Linked DNA regions of Zobellia alginiliquefaciens. The protein of the gene in region 1 interacts with the protein of each later gene in a pairwise test. Links are inferred from orthologs where the notes say so. Each region holds a gene or a part of one and is shown in the gene's direction. Other genes may lie near its edges.

Region 1 (5,594 bases):
AGTAAAAAGGGGTTAGATATAGTTGTTAAAGAAATACCATTTGCAAAGGTTGATTTGGTTCCGGTTTTTCCGGGTTGCGAAAATGAGGATAATAAACGAGAATGCTTTAAGACTAAAATGATGGAGCATGTAGGTAGTCATTTCTCTTATCCCAAAGAAGCACAGAAAAAAGGAGTGCAAGGTAAAGTTTCTGTTTTGCTAACAATTAGTGAAGAAGGTCTTGTGAAGAATATAAAAACTAGAGGGCCAAATCCATTATTAGAAGGCGAGGCCCTGCGTATTTTTGAATTATTACCACAAATGGCGCCAGGGAAGCACAAGAACGAAAATGTTGATGTTTTGTTTTCTATGCCCATTAGCTTTAAACTCCAATAAGATTTGAAAACCTTAGTTTCTGTTTTTTTACTTGTATTCTGTGTTACGGCAGAAGGTCAAATATCAAATTCTAAGATAGCCGATAGTCTATACGCCACAGGTAATTATATTAAGGCTATAAACTACTATGCGGAAGAGGGTTCTAAATCTTCTGGTCTTCAGATTGCAAGGGCCTATAACGCTATTGGTAATTTTGAAAAAGCCATAGCGCAATACCAAAATGTGCTTTCTAAAAAAACGACGTTACAAATAGCAAAATTTGAATTGGGGAAACTCTTTCTGAAGACCAACGATTTTAATAATGCAGAAAGTCTTTTTTTAGAGTTGACCAAAGTTGCAAATGACAACCCTGAGTATCATTATTATTTAGGAGAGACCTTTCGTGAACAAAAGAATGTTGAGAAAAGTATAGTATCTTATAAAAATGCCACAGCAACAGATAGTACCCATTTAAGAAGTTTGTTTCAATTGGGTAAGTATTATGTAGGGCAACGAGAAAAAGATTCCGCTTTAACATTCATTGACCGTGGGCTCCGATTTTATGAAAATGATGTGGCTCTGATAAACTTAAAAGCACTGACCTATTATAATAATGATGAGTATGTTAAGGCATCTCCTTATTTTGAAAGGCTTTTAGAATTGGGTGAGCACAAAGAGTATATCTATGAGAAACTGGCCTATTGCTATTTCAAGGATTGGGAGTTTGAAAAGGCAAAAATCAACTATAAAAAGGTTTTGGAATTGAATGATGAAAATTCGGAGGCTTATTTTAATTTAGGGCATGTATTTTGGAAAGATAAACAGATAGATAGTGCGCAATACTATATTCAAGAGTCTATTGCAGTCCAAAAACCATTTTTGCTGAATGAGTATGTATCCTTGGCGGGAATCGCAAGAAACAAAGGCGATATAAAAAAGGCTTTGAAATACTATAAACTGGCACATCAAGAAAATCCGAATGACGCTCTGGTCTATCATAATGTCTGTACAGTAGCTGATCAGTATTATAAAGACCCTAAAATTAAATTAACGTATTATGAAAAATTTGATGAGCGGTTTGGTAATAAAAACAACTACATGTCAAAGATGGTAAACAAACGGATTTCAGAATTAAAGGAGAAAATCCATTATGATGTAAAATAACCACTCCCGTTTTTAGATTACATTTTCTTATTGAAAACTGCTTTTTTGGGGTATTTTCCTTTCGTGAATAGCGATTCATTGCACAAACCTCCACAAAAAATCGTAATTTCCGCCTAGAATTTAGGGCAATGCGAAACCTCACAATCTTATGTTTTCTGTTCTTGCTGACCGCATGCAATTCGTCGGCTTCAAGGGAAAAGAAAACTCAAGAATTGGTCAATAAAGAGATATTGAGTATCGATTGGGAAGATGTGGACCAGTATCCACTTTTTACCGATTGTGACGAAACGGCTTCCAAACAAGAGCAAAAACAATGCTTTATGACTTCCCTTATGAAGCACTTTTCAAAAACATTGGAAGAATCGGATTTTGTGGTTCAGGGCGCAATAAAAGATACTATTTTTGTCGACTTTATAATGGAGGCATCTGGAGCTATTTCTCTTTTAAATATCGATAAGGGAAGTGTAACGGAAACTCAGCTTCCCAATTTTGACAAGCACATTAAAAATAGCCTAAACGGTTTGCCTAAGATTGAGCCCGCTTTAAAACGAGGTATTCCAGTAAGGGCAAAATTTAGAATTCCCATAGTACTCCAATAAAATACAACATTTGGCTACAGAAAAAATCATACTCGGTATTGACCCCGGAACTACCATAATGGGCTTCGGTCTAATAAAAGTGGTAGGCAAGAAAATGGAGTTCATACAGATGAACGAATTGATGCTCAAAAAATACGATGACCACTACACAAAATTAAAACTCATTTTTGAGCGTACCATAGAGCTTATCGATACCTATCACCCAGACGAAATTGCCATTGAAGCACCTTTTTTTGGGAAGAACGTACAGTCCATGCTAAAACTGGGGCGTGCACAAGGTGTAGCCATGGCTGCCGGACTCTCACGAGAAATCCCCATTACGGAATACTTGCCAAAGAAAATAAAGATGGCCATAACCGGTAATGGTAATGCCAGTAAAGAGCAGGTAGCAAAGATGTTGCAAAGTGTTCTTGGCCTAAAAACTTTGCCGAAAAATTTAGATAGCACAGACGGACTAGCAGCCGCGGTTTGTCATTTTTATAACGAAGGCAGGATAGAGGTCGGTAAGAGCTATACAGGTTGGGATGCTTTTGTAAAACAGAACGCTAAAAGGGTGAAGAAGTAAGGAGGGATTAGTGGTTAGTAGTTAGTACTGAGTAATGAGTACGGGGTATTGAGATTTCAACGACAAAATCTATAAACATGGAGAAGTTAGAAGTGGAGATAAAGGATAATAAATGAGAAAAATCTCAGGTAAAGCATTTTTATTATGGGCGTTTTTTAACTTCTACTAACTACTAACTACTAACTACTAACTACTAACTACTAACTACTAACTACTAACTACTAACTACTAGCTACTAACTACTAACTACTCTAAATAATGAGCGGCATCTACATTCACATTCCTTTTTGTAAACAAGCTTGTCATTATTGCGACTTTCATTTCTCGACATCCATGGGGAAGAAAGAAGCGATGGTTGCGGCTTTGCGGAAAGAATTAGTGATGCGAAAAGCGGAATTCAAGGATGAGGTGGTAGAGACCATTTACTTTGGAGGTGGCACGCCTAGTGTGCTGGAAACCATAGAAATTCAGTCGATTATTGATTCTGTATATGACCATTATAAGATTACGGATAATCCTGAAATTACCTTGGAAGCCAATCCGGATGATGTATCCAAGGAAAAAATAAAAACGCTTTCTGAGAGTCCCATCAATCGGTTGAGCATAGGTATTCAATCTTTTTTTGAGGAGGATTTAAAATTGATGAACCGCGCCCACAATGCCCAAGAGGCAGAGATCTGTATTCAGGAGGCCGCAGCGTATTTTAATAATATTTCTATCGATTTAATTTACGGTGTGCCAGATATGACCAATGAACGGTGGAGGGAAAACATTGAGAAGGCATTGTCCTTTGGGATTCCTCATATTTCTAGTTATGCGCTTACCGTAGAGCCGCACACGGCCCTCGCTAGTTTTATTAAAAAAGGTATCGTAAAAAATGTAGATGATGAGGTGGCGCAAGCACATTTTCATATTTTGTCCGAAACTTTGGAGGCTGCAGGTTTTGAAAGTTACGAGATATCCAATTTTGGAAAACCGGGCTTTTTTTCGCGGAATAATACGGCCTATTGGCTACAGAAAAAATACATTGGCATTGGGCCTTCCGCACATTCGTATGATGGCATTCGCAGAGGTTGGAACATCAACAATAACCCTAAATATCTAAAGGCGATCGAAAGTGGAGAACTTCCTATGGAAACCGAAATTCTTTCCGTTACCGATTCTTATAATGAGTATGTGATGACCGGTCTACGGACCATTTGGGGCGTGTCGCTTTCGAGAATAGAATCGGATTTCGGTAAGAAATACAGGGAATATGCTCTAATGCAGGCTGAAAATCATGTAAAAGACGAGTTGCTCCGCATTGAAGGCGAGACCCTATTGACCACCAAAAAAGGACGTTTTTTAGCCGACGGACTCGCATCCGACCTTTTTATGGTAAATTTGGCGTAGAAACAGAAGTAAAAATAGGTGTAGAAAAGTTGCACCATTAAGGTCGTTGTAGTTTCAAAATTTCCCCACTTCACGGCTGAAAAACAATTTATATTTATGATTGCCACTATAAAACATAGAACAAAGAATTACCCTATAGATCTTACAAAGCCATTGGATATATCCATTGCCATTAAAGGCGGTGCTGAAAATGTAAATGCCTGGTATGTTGATCCGCCAAAAATAGAGCCGCATGAAGAAAAAGGTTTTGTGGGGAAAGTATCGGAAGGGGCTTCCATCAATTTTAATGATATTTGGTTCAACCCCCATGCCCACGGTACCCATACCGAATGTGTTGGGCATATTACCGAAGAATTTCATTCCGTAAATAAAAACCTAAATCAGTATTTCTTTTTATCAGAAGTGGTTACCATTGCGCCTGAAATGGTAGATAACGATTTTGTGGTTTCTAAAAAACAGCTCAAGTACGCGTTAGGTAACAAAAAGCGAGAGGCGGTAGTCATTCGTACACTGCCCAATATGAAGCAGAAGAAATCTCGGCAATACTCGCATACGAATCCTCCTTATCTTACTCAGGAGGCTGCGGAATTTTTAAAGGAAAAAGGAGTAGAACATGTATTGGTGGACCTTCCTTCGGTAGATAAAGAAGAAGATAACGGTGCTTTGGTAGCGCACAAGGCTTTTTGGAATTTTAACGGAAAGCTGCGAAAAAATGCCACTATTACCGAGTTTATTTATGTGGCCAATTCAATAAAAGATGGCACATATATACTCAATTTGCAGGTGGCGTCTTTTGAAAATGATGCCAGCCCCAGTCGTCCCGTACTTTATAGTGTAATTCAGAATAAGGCTAATCAGAAATGAGTAAGGTGTTAAAGATGGAAGAATTGGTTATGTTCCTTTTTGGAGTATACCTTTTTAGTCTTTTGTCTTACGCTTGGTGGTGGTTTGTGGTTTTAATATTAGCTCCGGATATTGGCATGTTGGGCTATCTTTTGGGAAATAAAGAAGGAGCTATCACCTATAATATTTTTCATCATAAGGGCATTGCTCTTGTCATCTATGTAATTGGGGCGTATCTTTCGGAACCGATTGTGCAGTTGGCTGGGATTATCTTATTTTCGCATGCTGCCATGGATCGTATTTTTGGTTATGGCCTCAAATATGATAAAGGATTTAAATTTACCCACTTAGGGGAAATAGGAAAATAACAATGGATAATATTTTCGATACTTTTTTAGGTCTGGTTCTAGGGGCTATTCTCATGTATTGGGTGTATTCTTTTATTAGACAGAAGAAAAGTAAAGAAATCACAAAGCACCAATCTACTGTATTGGTAGAAAAAATAGAAAGTGTATGCAAACTGGTTTCCGTTGAGGGTGATTTTGCAGAAATCTACCGCTACGAAAATATTAAGGAGCGGTTTATGAGTTTGGTGAGCAGCAAGAAAAAAGCACTGCTTGTAATCAATGCCAAGGCCCATATAGGTTATGACCTAAAAAAGATAAAAATCAAAGCGG
Region 2 (4,240 bases), 100 kb from region 1 along the record:
TCGGGTAATGATAATAAGGTAGTGCGCTTGTTGCACAACCGTGCCAAAATGAGTAAAAAACGAATTGTTTTTGCTGAGGCTGATCATCTTGATGTGCTGAAAGCTGCGCAAATTGTTCATGAAGAAGGTATTGCGGAACCTATTCTTTTAGGGCGAAAGGAAATTATCCTAGAGTTAAAAAAAGAATTGGACTTTGATGCTGAAATTGAAATTGTAGATCCCACATCAAAAGAGTTTGATGAGAAGCATATTCGCTATGCAACCAAGTTTTGGGAAAGTCGAAAGCGCAGTGGAACCACACTTTATAGTGCGAAGATAAGAATGCGGGAGCGTAACTATTTTGGCGCTATGATGGTATTGGAAGGTGATGCCGATGGAATGATCTCAGGATACTCAAGAGCATATCCAACGGTAGTGAAGCCTATTCTTGAAGTTATCGGTAGAGCTTCAAATGTAAAGAAAGTCTCGACTGTAAATATCATGATAACGGATAGAGGTCCATTATTTTTGGCGGATACTTCTATTAATATCGACCCAAATGCAGAGGAGATTGCAGAAATTGCTCAAAATGCAGCTAATGTAGCATCTACTTTTGGTTATGAGCCGGTAATGGCCTTATTGTCTTATGCCAATTTTGGTTCATCTAGCCATCCTCATGCAAAAAAGGTAAGAGAAGCAGTTCATATTTTGCACGAGAGTAACCCTGGTCTTATTGTAGATGGGGAGATTCAAACAGATTTTGCGCTGAATAAAGAATTGCTTCAGAGTCAGTTTCCGTTTTCTAAATTGGCGGGTAAAAAAGTGAATACCTTGATTTTTCCGAATTTAGAGTCTGCGAACATCACTTATAAGCTTTTGAAAGAATTGAATCAAGCGGATAGTATTGGTCCCATAATGGTTGGACTTAGAAGATCCGTTCATATTCTTCAACTAGGTGCCAGTGTTGATGAAATGGTGAATATGACCGCAGTTGCCGTTATTGACGCCCAAGAAAGAGAAAAAAGAAGAAAGGCCAAGACAGAGGTCAAATAATAGTTTAGTCCGGTCGGATCGGCCGGACAATGTAACCCCAAAAAAACCACCTCGAACATGATCACTCATCTTAAAGGAAAACTTGTAGAGAAAAACCCAACTTACGTTGTAATTGAATGTTCAGGAGTTGGTTATTTTGTCAATATTTCTTTAAACACCTTTTCTAAGGTTGGTGATTCAGAGAATATTAGTTTGTTCACCCATCTTCAGGTAAAAGAAGATTCACACACTTTGTTTGGTTTTGCAGAACGGTCAGAACGTGAGATTTTTCGTCTTTTGTTATCTGTTTCGGGTATTGGTTCAAGTACGGCAAGAACCATGCTTTCTTCATTGGAACCTGCCCAGATCAGAGATGCGATTGCTAATGGAGATGTGCCCACAATTCAATCTATTAAAGGTATAGGAGCTAAAACGGCCCAACGTGTAATTCTAGACCTTAGGGATAAGATTTTAAAAGTTTACGATATAGGTGAAGTTTCCGCTCCTGCGAACAATACAAATAAAGAAGAAGCGTTATCTGCTTTAGAGGTTCTTGGCTTTGTAAGAAGATCCGCCGAAAAGGTAGTAGACAAAGTACTTATCCAAGACCCCTCGCTCAGCGTAGAGAACATTATTAAACTTGCGCTTAAAAATTTATAACAAGTTTGAAAACAGGGGCCAAACTATTACTTAAATCACCATTTAAGCTTACACTCCTATTTTTATTTTTGCTCGTTTCCTCCGGTATATCGTATGCTCAAGAAACAGAAAATGAAGATAGGGAAGAGCAAGAAGTGGATTCCGTAAAAACCGGTTTTTCTTTGGGTAAGCTCAAAATGGAAAACCCGGAAAGTATCGTTTCTAAATACGAATACGACCCAAATCTTAATATGTACATCTATTCTGAAAAGGTAGGTGATTTTGATATTGGGTACCCTGTTATTTTAACACCGGAACAATATTACGAGCTGGTTCGCCAAGAAGGAATAAAAGACTACTTTAAAGAAAAATCAGATGCTTATGCTGGTAAAAAAGAAGGTAGCGAAGAGGCCCGAAAAAATTTACTTCCTAATTTCTATGTAAACAACAGTTTTTTTCAATCTATTTTTGGAGGTAATACCATAGAAGTGATTCCTCAAGGTTCCGTGGCTATGGATTTAGGTGTTATTTGGCAAAAGAATGACAACCCTTCCTTGTCTCCAAGAAACCGTACTAATCTTTCTTTTGATTTTGATCAGCGTATTAGTTTAAGTATGTTGGGTAAAATAGGTGAACGTTTGCAAGTAACCGCTAACTATGATACTGAAGCAACTTTTGATTTTCAGAATATTGTAAAACTGGATTATACACCTACAGAGGATGATATTATCCAGTCTATAGAAGTGGGTAACGTAAATATGCCGCTCAACAGTTCTTTAATAACTGGGGCACAAAGTCTTTTTGGCGTTAAAACACAGCTTCAATTCGGTAAAACTACCGTTACAGCGGTCTTTTCTGAGCAACGTTCACAAAATAACACGGTTGTAGCGCAAGGTGGTGGTACGGTAAATGAGTTTTCGGTTTCAGCATTACAGTATGATGAGGATAAGCACTTCTTTTTAGCGCAGTACTTTAGGGATAATTATGATGAGGCATTGGTGAACTATCCTTATATAAGGAGTCAAGTTCAAATTACTAGGTTAGAGGTCTGGGTTACAAACCGTAGTCAACAAACGCTTAACGTTCGTAACATAGTAGGTATTCAGGATTTGGGTGAATACGATCCTCTTATGGCCGGAGAGAACAAAACCAGAATTGGGCAAAATGCACCAGGAACTTTTTTTAATACAAATAGTGGACAGCCTAATGAATTGCCTCGTAACAACGCCAATGATTATGATCCTGCTGAAATAGGTAAGGGAGGTGCGCTTACACAGAGTATTAGAGATGTAGCAACTATAGAACAGGGTTTTAACGTTGCTGGTTACCAGCCTAACCAAGGGTTTGATTATGCGTATTTAGAAAATGCTAGAAAATTAGAGTTAAGTAGGGATTTTCAGTTTAACTCTCAATTGGGTTATATTTCGTTAAATCAACGTTTAAGCAATGACGAAGTTCTGGCTGTTGCATTTCAATATACCTATAATGGAAAAGTATATCAGGTAGGTGAATTTGCCAATGGAGGATTAGATGCAACTACAGTTTCTGGCTCTATTGATAACCCTATTATTGATAATAACACACTGGTCTTAAAACTTCTTAAAAGTAATATTACAAATGTGTCAGATCCTATTTGGGATTTGATGATGAAGAACATTTACGCCACAGGTGCCTTTAGGTTGAGTGAAGAGGATTTTAAAATGAATATTCTGTATTCCAATCCAACACCAAGAAACTATATTACTCCGGTTGAAGATTTCCCGAACCAAACGGATGGAGGTAAACCTTTGGAAGAACGCATATTACTTGATGTATTTAATTTTGATAGGTTAAATGCCTATAACGATGTGCAACCTGGTGGAGATGGATTTTTTGATTTTGTACCCGGACTTACCGTAGATACGCAAAACGGACAGATTATATTCACTAAGGTGGAACCTTTTGGGGAATATCTTTTTGAACGTTTGGGAGGTGGAGATTATAATACGGAAACTGGGTATAACGCTAACCAAGCGAAATATGTATTTAGGGATATGTATGAGCTTACCAAATCTGCAGCCTTACAAAACCCTGAAAAAGATAAGTTCCTGTTAAAAGGTAGATACAAATCAGAAGGTAGTAACGGTATTCCTATTGGAGCGTTTAATGTACCACGAGGTTCAGTACGTGTTACCGCTGGAGGAAGGCAGTTACAGGAAGGAATTGATTATACGGTAAACTATCAGGCGGGAACGGTTCAAATTCTTGATCCAAGTTTAGAAGCTTCTAATACACCTATTAATATTTCGGTAGAAAATAATGCAGTTTTCGGCCAACAAACCCGTCGTTTTACGGGTGTAAATGTTGAACATCAGTTTAATAAGAATTTTGTTTTAGGCGCCACTTTGTTAAACCTAAATGAAAGGCCATTAACCCAAAAGTCCAACTTTGGCGTAGAGCCTGTCAATAACACCGTATTCGGAATCAATGGAAATTTCTCAACAGAAGTCCCGTTTTTGACCCGTTTGGTCAATAAGCTACCCAATATTGATACAGATGTACCTTCTAATATTTCGGTACGTGGTGAAGTGGCTTGGTTAAAACCAAACTC

What was found.
Region 2: the proteins of ruvC (region 1) and ruvA interact in binary tests that used the Escherichia coli proteins (3 or more experiments, as listed by UniProt). The link is inferred for Zobellia alginiliquefaciens from one-to-one orthologs.

The regions. Positions count from the first base shown.
Region 1 is NZ_CP119758.1:1,281,595-1,287,188, reverse strand. What follows is about bases 1,031-3,904. They hold ruvC (crossover junction endodeoxyribonuclease RuvC), read left to right. Parts: upstream 1,031-2,127; coding sequence 2,128-2,682; downstream 2,683-3,904. Other genes in these bases: hemW (radical SAM family heme chaperone HemW), read left to right, coding at 2,941-3,904; P0077_RS05440 (hypothetical protein), read left to right, coding at 1,647-2,117; P0077_RS05445 (tetratricopeptide repeat protein), read left to right, coding at 1,031-1,518. Outside these bases: P0077_RS05450 (M56 family metallopeptidase), read left to right, coding at 1-375; more of P0077_RS05445, read left to right, coding at 379-1,030; more of hemW, read left to right, coding at 3,905-4,074; P0077_RS05425 (cyclase family protein), read left to right, coding at 4,171-4,938; P0077_RS05420 (DUF4260 domain-containing protein), read left to right, coding at 4,935-5,285; P0077_RS05415 (DUF4230 domain-containing protein), read left to right, coding at 5,288-5,594.
Region 2 is NZ_CP119758.1:1,177,021-1,181,260, reverse strand. Bases 1-2,880 are described here. They hold ruvA (Holliday junction branch migration protein RuvA), read left to right. Parts: upstream 1-1,089; coding sequence 1,090-1,671; downstream 1,672-2,880. Other genes in these bases: sov (T9SS outer membrane translocon Sov/SprA), read left to right, coding at 1,677-2,880; P0077_RS05000 (NADP-dependent malic enzyme), read left to right, coding at 1-1,032. Outside these bases: more of sov, read left to right, coding at 2,881-4,240. UniProt on the Escherichia coli protein: The RuvA-RuvB-RuvC complex processes Holliday junction (HJ) DNA during genetic recombination and DNA repair.